Linked DNA regions of Tsuneonella mangrovi. The protein of the gene in region 1 interacts with the protein of each later gene in a pairwise test. Links are inferred from orthologs where the notes say so. Each region holds a gene or a part of one and is shown on either strand. Other genes may lie near its edges.

Region 1 (3,259 bases):
AAGACCTCGACCTGGGCGAAATCCTTGGCCAGGTCGAGGTCGCCATTCGCCCGGGGGAAACACCCGACAGCCTCGCCGCGCGGGTGCTACTGGCCGAACACCAGCTCTATCCGCGCGTGCTCAACGCCTACGTTGCGCGCCCGTTCGATCCCGAATGGCTGGTGGCGCAAGTGCGCGAGCGGGCGATGGCGATGCCCGAAGCGGAAGAGACGGTCAGTCACGGGATGCCGTGCTTCGGGATTGTGAAAGGCAAGAAGTTCGCGTGGGTCAGCCTCGACCATCACGGCGACGGTAAGACTGCGCTGCTCGCCAAGATCAGCGGCGCGGACGAACAGGCGATGCTGGTCGAGCGCGACGCAGAGCGGTTCTATCGCCCGCCCTACTTCGGCGACGGGTGGATCGGCATCCGGTTGGACCTCGGCGATACCGATTGGGACGATATCGCTGCGTGGATCGAGCGCAGCTGGCGCGCGGTCGCACCGAAGAAACTGACCAAGCTGGTGGACGCTGCCGACGCGTTCTGACGGCAGCGCCTACCGGAGCCTAAGCCGCTAGTTGAACTTACCGATCCCCGGGATCACCTTGCCAACCTGCTTGCGATACTCGACGTACCGCTCACCGAAGTGGACCACGAGATCGCGCTCCTCGTAAGAAATCCCGATCAGGATATAGATCGTGAAGCCGATCGCCAGCAGCAGGTGGCTGTAAGTCATGTCGGGCGTCGCCCACACCGCAAGCAGGATCCCGCTGTAAATCGGGTGGCGCACCCACTTGTAGAACAGCGGCGTCTTGAACGAGATCGGGTTCGCCGGCTTGCCGGTAAAGTGCGTCCACGCCTGTTGCAGGCCGAAAAGCTCGAAGTGATTGATCAGGTGGGTGGCAATGAACAGGATCACCCAACCCGCACCGAACAGGGCCCACATGGTGTTGCGCAGCGCCGGTGATTCGAACTGCCACACTGTGCCGCTGATCGGATGCCAGAAGGCGAACATGATCGCGAGGCAGATCGCGGTGGTCAGGCAATAGACCGAGCGTTCCAGTGGAGCGGGGACGATCTTGGTCCAACCAGCCTTGAAGGCAGGCCGCGCCATCACCGAATGCTGCAGGCCAAACAGGGCGATCAGCGCCAGGTCGACAATCGCTGCGACGCCCGGCGCAGCGGCCATTCCCTTGTTGACCGTAGTCGGCAACAAATCGATCCCGCCGACGAAGCCAATCAGGTAAACGAACGAAACGAAAAACGCGAAATAACAGAGCACCGAAGTAAGAAGCGTAAGCGTGCGAGCCATCGCAAATCTCCCAGATTGCGAGGCGACCCGGAGCGTCCCTGTGGGAGAGCTATCACCGCATTCGGCAATTGCGCAATCGAAACGGAGCGGGCCTTCACAGCCCATACGAAGAAGCCGCCCCTTGCGAGGCGGCTTCGTTCGTCAATGATTTCGGGAATTCAGCCGGTTCGGCCTGATCAGCCGACAATCTCTTCGGGCTTGAAGAAAAACGCAATTTCGATCGCGGCGTTCTCGTCGCTGTCCGAACCGTGGACCGAATTAGCCTCGATGCCTTCGGCATAGGTCTTGCGAATCGTGCCTTCAGCGGCATCGGCGGGGTTGGTTGCGCCCATGATGTCGCGATTGCGCTTCACCGCATCCTCGCCTTCGAGTACCTGCACGACCACCGGACCGCTGGTCATGAATTCGACCAGTTCGCCAAAGAAGGGGCGTTCCTTGTGGACCGCGTAGAAGCCTTCGGCCTGATCCTTGGTCATGTGGATGCGCTTCGAAGCGACGACGCGCAGGCCGGCTTCTTCCAGCATCTTGGTGACCGCACCGGTCAGGTTGCGGCGGGTGGCGTCGGGCTTGATGATCGAAAAGGTGCGGGTGACCGCCATGATGGGTTCCTTGCGAGCGATTGTAGGGTTGTTGTGGGGGTTTCGCGCGCGCCCCTAGCGCCGGGTTGCACGCAGCGCAAGGCTCACGCCTTCTTCACCCACTTGCCATCTTCCTGCGCGAAATAGGCGCGGGTTACATCCTCGCGACCGTCGAACGCCCGCCAGGTCGCGCGCGCCGCCGGGGTTCCCGCTTCCCCGAACAACAGGAATACCCGCTCGAACCCTCCCGCCTCGGCGCGCCAGTCACCGTCCGCCAGCACGCAAAACCGCGCACCGTTGGCCGCTTCGCAGGTATCCGAGAGCAGGATCGGCTGGCGGGCGGCGTGGGGCCCGGACGCTTCACCATTGGCGAGAAACGCCTGCGGATCGCTGTCCCACATCGCCTTGCCGAACCCTGCCCGTCGAGCCGGGTCAGCATCGACCACCAGCAGCCGCTCGCCCGCCTGCCGGGTGCGCGCCGCCACGAGGGCCACGACGCGCTCGAGAGGATCGCGCGAGAGCTGCCAGAAGTCGAGCTGCATCAGCTCTCGACGGTGTCCCTGATGAATCGCTCGAGCAAGCGCACGCCGTAGCCGGTCGCCCCCTTGTCCCATGTCTGCCCGGGCTTTTCGGACCACGCCATCCCGGCGATGTCGAGGTGCGCCCACGGGGTATCGTTCTCGATGAACCGCTGGAGGAACTGTGCCGCGGTGACCGACCCGGCGTAGCGCGGACCGATGTTCTTCATGTCCGCGATCGGGCTGTTGAGCAGCTTGTCGTAAGCCGCCGACAGCGGCATCCGCCAGAGCTTGTCGCCGGTCTGCTTGCCTGCCGTCAGCAGGCTCTCAGCCAGCTCGTCGTTGTTCGAATAGCAACCGCCGTTTTCGTGGCCGAGCGCGATGATGATCGCACCCGTCAGAGTGGCAAGGTCGACGATCTTCGCGGGCTTGAACTCGCGCTGGGTCCAGGTCAGCGCGTCGCTCAGCACCAGCCGCCCTTCGGCGTCGGTGTTGAGCACTTCGACCGTTTGGCCCGACATCGTGGTGACCACGTCACCCGGGCGCTGGGCATTGCCGTCGGGCATATTCTCGACCAGCCCGACAACCCCGACCACATTGACCGGAGCCTTGCGCGTCACCAGCGCGAGCATCGCGCCGACGACCGCGGCCGAACCGCCCATGTCCCACTTCATGTCTTCCATGCCCGGTCCGGGCTTCAACGAGATACCGCCGGTATCGAAGGTGACGCCCTTGCCGACGAACGCGACCGGGGCATCGCCCTTCTTGCCGCCCATCCACTTGATCGCGAGGATCCGCGATTCGCGGATCGAGCCCTGCCCGACCCCGAGCAGCGCGCCCATGCCGAGCTTGGCCATCTCCTTTTCGTCGAGCA
Region 2 (3,138 bases), 770 kb from region 1 along the record:
GGACTTGCGGCGGCGATCCTGCGCTTGGGCCATCGCCTGTTGCTGCATCGCGTCCATCCGCGAAAGCCGCCCGACGCTGTCTTGTTGCAGCGTCACGGGCGCTCGCCCTTCCGCGCTGATGCGCGCCTCCTGCGCCAGCTGTTCGCGGCGGGCAAGCAAGGCAGCGCGGGCTTCGTCTTCCGTCATCGACACGAGCCTACACGCCCGATCAATGGCAGCAAGACCCGAGGGCGCTGATAACCTTTTGCTATCCTTGTCTGGCAACCGTCCGGATTGCCCTCTGCCCTCATTTGGGTGCATAGTGCGCAGACAAACGAGGTCGCCGATCTGCCGCTTCTGGAGGACAAGATGGCGAACGGGGAAGACGACGGCTTCTGGCCGCTCATCGAACGCATCAAATCCGGCGCAACGACCGAGGAGGTGCGCGCGCGCGCGCTCGACGCGTTTCGCAGCCTCGGGTTTGGCGCAGCCTACTTCCTTGCGCCAGTCGTTTCCGATCCTCGTATCGGTCGTTACATGGTCAACTGCGGTTTTCCGATCGAATGGGAAGATGCCTATCGCGCGGGCGACTATCTCAACGATCCTTTGCCGAGCATCGCGATCACGCGGCGCGGAGCATTCAAGTGGCATGACGAGCTTGGCGACGCGAAGCTTCGGGCGTACGAACGCGATTACATGACGCGAAGCGCAGGGCACGGGTTCGAACGAGGCATCGCAGTGCCGTGTTTCGGACCGTTCGCGCGCTGCGGGTTTATCGGTGTCGGGCTGCCATTCGAGGGTGCGCAGTTCGATATTTCGACGATGCTCAAGGTCGAGACGTCTGCGCGGGTTGCTTATCAGCGCTACCTGCGCCTGTCCGATCCATTCCCCGGGAACATGCCCAAGTTGTCGGGTCGGGAGACCGAGGTTCTCAACCTCCTGGCCCAAGGGAAGAGCAATGCGGTGATCGCGCAATTGCTCGATATCGCCGCGAGTTCGGTCGATGTCTACGTCAAGCGGATCTTTGCCAAGCTGGGCGTGGCCGACCGCACCTCGGCAGCGGTCCAGGCACTCGCACTTGGACTGGTCGTCACCGGCAAGCACCCGGGCCGCCCGCACTGAGTGCTGCGCTGCGACGGTTGCACCGCACGCGATGTCGGTCAATTGGATGACATGATTGTTGCAGTTGCATCCCCTAGGGCACTGGCAACTGCCCTTCGGGCCGCACTGCGGGCAGACGGTGCGTCGTGTGTTTCTCCCCAATTCGGCACGACGCACCGGACCCGCTACCGGCAATCCTGACTGTCTGGGCCTGGCGGCTAGTGCGCGGGATCCCAGTCGATCGCACCGCGCCCGGCTTGTTCGAGAAATGCATTCGTGCGGCTGAACGGTTTCGATCCGAAAAACCCCCTATAGGCCGATAGCGGGCTCGGGTGCGGGCTACGGATGACCAGGTGCGGGGAATCGCCCTGCAATTCCGGGATCCGCGCTGCCTTGGCCTGGGCATGGCTGCCCCACAGGACGAAGACGGTGGGGTCGCTGCGCTTCGCAACCGCCGCCACGCAGGCATCGGTAATTGCGTCCCAGCCGCGCCCGGCGTGACTGCCCGCCTTCCCGCCTTCTACGGTCAGGCTGTTGTTGAGCAGCAAGACCCCGCGCCGCGCCCATGCGGAAAGGTCGCCGTAATCGGGCGGGGCGATTCCGAGATCGCTTTCGAGTTCCTTGTAGATGTTCACGAGGCTTGGCGGCACCTGTACGCCGTCCGGAACGGCAAAGCACAGCCCCATCGCCTGGCCCGGCCCATGATACGGGTCCTGCCCGAGGATCACGACCTTGACCTTGTCCAGCGGCGTCAGTTCGAGCGCCCGCAACCTGCTGCCGCGCGGCGGGTAGATCGCTTTGCCTGCGGCTTCTTCCGCTCGCAGCCAGCCGCCCAACCGCCGCGCTTCCGGCGTTGCGAGCACCGGCTCGAGAGCGGCTTGCCAACTGTCAGGGATCTCTTCGCTCGCCATGTCCGTTCGCTACGCCCCGACGAACTGGCTCGCCAGCGCCTCTTCCCCTCTATCCCCAATCGCCCTAAGGACATCGACGATGACAGTGCATTTCCATGAAGAAGACCTGCCCGCCGGGGTTTTGGCCGGAAGCGGGCCGATCGCAGTCGATACAGAGACGATGGGCCTGGTGACTCACCGCGACCGGCTTTGCGTGGTGCAGTTGAGCGATGGCAGCGGCGATGAGCATCTTGTGCGTTTCAAGGTCGGCAGTGCGTACGATGCGCCTAACCTGAAGGCGCTGCTGGGCGATCCCGCAAGGCTCAAGCTCTATCACTTCGCCCGATTCGATCTTGCAGCGATCGAATACTATCTTGGCGTCATGGCAGCGCCGGTGTTCTGCACCAAGATCGCCAGCAAGCTGACCCGGACCTATACCGATCGGCACGGCCTCAAGAACATCGTCACCGAGCTGCTCGGCGGCGAAATTTCCAAGCAGCAGCAATCGAGCGACTGGGGCGCGCCCGAACTGAGCGAAGCGCAGCGCGACTACGCGGCATCCGATGTGCGCTACCTCCACGCCTTGCGCGACGTCCTCGCCGAACGCCTCGATCGCGAAGGGCGCAGTGAGATCGCCCAGGCGTGCTTCGACTTCCTGCCGACCCGGGCGCGGCTCGACATTGCCGGTTGGGCGGACAAGGACATCTTCAGTCACGAATGAGGGGCGCACTACCCGGAGTGCGGGACGGATGACAGTCGAAGAGCAGATCGAGACCGACGAGGCCAAGCGGCTGCGCAACGCGCGCCAGCACTTCGCCGCGCCCGGTGGATCGCACGATCGGCTAGTGACTTTTCTGGGCAAGGCGCTCCCTATGGCGGTGGGCATGGTGGCGGCGCTGATGGTTATCACGCCGCTCAGCCCGCGTGGCGAAGTCAGCTTCCTGCTCGACAAGAACAAGGTTGCGATGATCAACGAGCGGTTGCGGCTCAGCAACGCGATGTATCGCGGGCAGGACAATCGCGGGCGGCCGTTTTCGCTTACTGCCGCGAGTGCAGTGCAGCGTTCGAGCGAAGAAGGCATCGTGCGGATGAGCCAGATCGTCGGACGCATCTTGCTGACGGACGGTCCAGCGCAGATTTCCGCGCCCGCCGGGCAATACGATATCCG

What was found.
Region 2: the proteins of ndk (region 1) and ung interact in binary tests that used the Escherichia coli proteins (3 or more experiments, as listed by UniProt). The link is inferred for Tsuneonella mangrovi from one-to-one orthologs.

Annotation. Positions count from the first base shown.
Region 1 is NZ_CP022889.1:931,449-934,707, forward strand. Bases 178-3,121 are described here. They hold ndk (nucleoside-diphosphate kinase), read right to left. Parts: upstream 1,889-3,121; coding sequence 1,466-1,888; downstream 178-1,465. Other genes in these bases: purN (phosphoribosylglycinamide formyltransferase), read left to right, coding at 178-524; mddA (methanethiol S-methyltransferase), read right to left, coding at 552-1,289; CJO11_RS04660 (DNA polymerase III subunit chi), read right to left, coding at 1,972-2,409; CJO11_RS04665 (leucyl aminopeptidase), read right to left, coding at 2,409-3,121. Also shown: more of purN, read left to right, coding at 1-177; more of CJO11_RS04665, read right to left, coding at 3,122-3,259. UniProt on the Escherichia coli protein: Major role in the synthesis of nucleoside triphosphates other than ATP. The ATP gamma phosphate is transferred to the NDP beta phosphate via a ping-pong mechanism, using a phosphorylated active-site intermediate.
Region 2 is NZ_CP022889.1:1,704,699-1,707,836, reverse strand. Bases 146-2,968 are described here. They hold ung (uracil-DNA glycosylase), read right to left. Parts: upstream 1,992-2,968; coding sequence 1,299-1,991; downstream 146-1,298. Other genes in these bases: lptC (LPS export ABC transporter periplasmic protein LptC), read left to right, coding at 2,720-2,968; CJO11_RS08325 (ribonuclease D), read left to right, coding at 2,071-2,691; CJO11_RS08335 (helix-turn-helix transcriptional regulator), read left to right, coding at 295-1,101; CJO11_RS08340 (TraR/DksA family transcriptional regulator), read right to left, coding at 146-186. In the rest of the region: more of CJO11_RS08340, read right to left, coding at 1-145; more of lptC, read left to right, coding at 2,969-3,138. UniProt on the Escherichia coli protein: Excises uracil residues from the DNA which can arise as a result of misincorporation of dUMP residues by DNA polymerase or due to deamination of cytosine.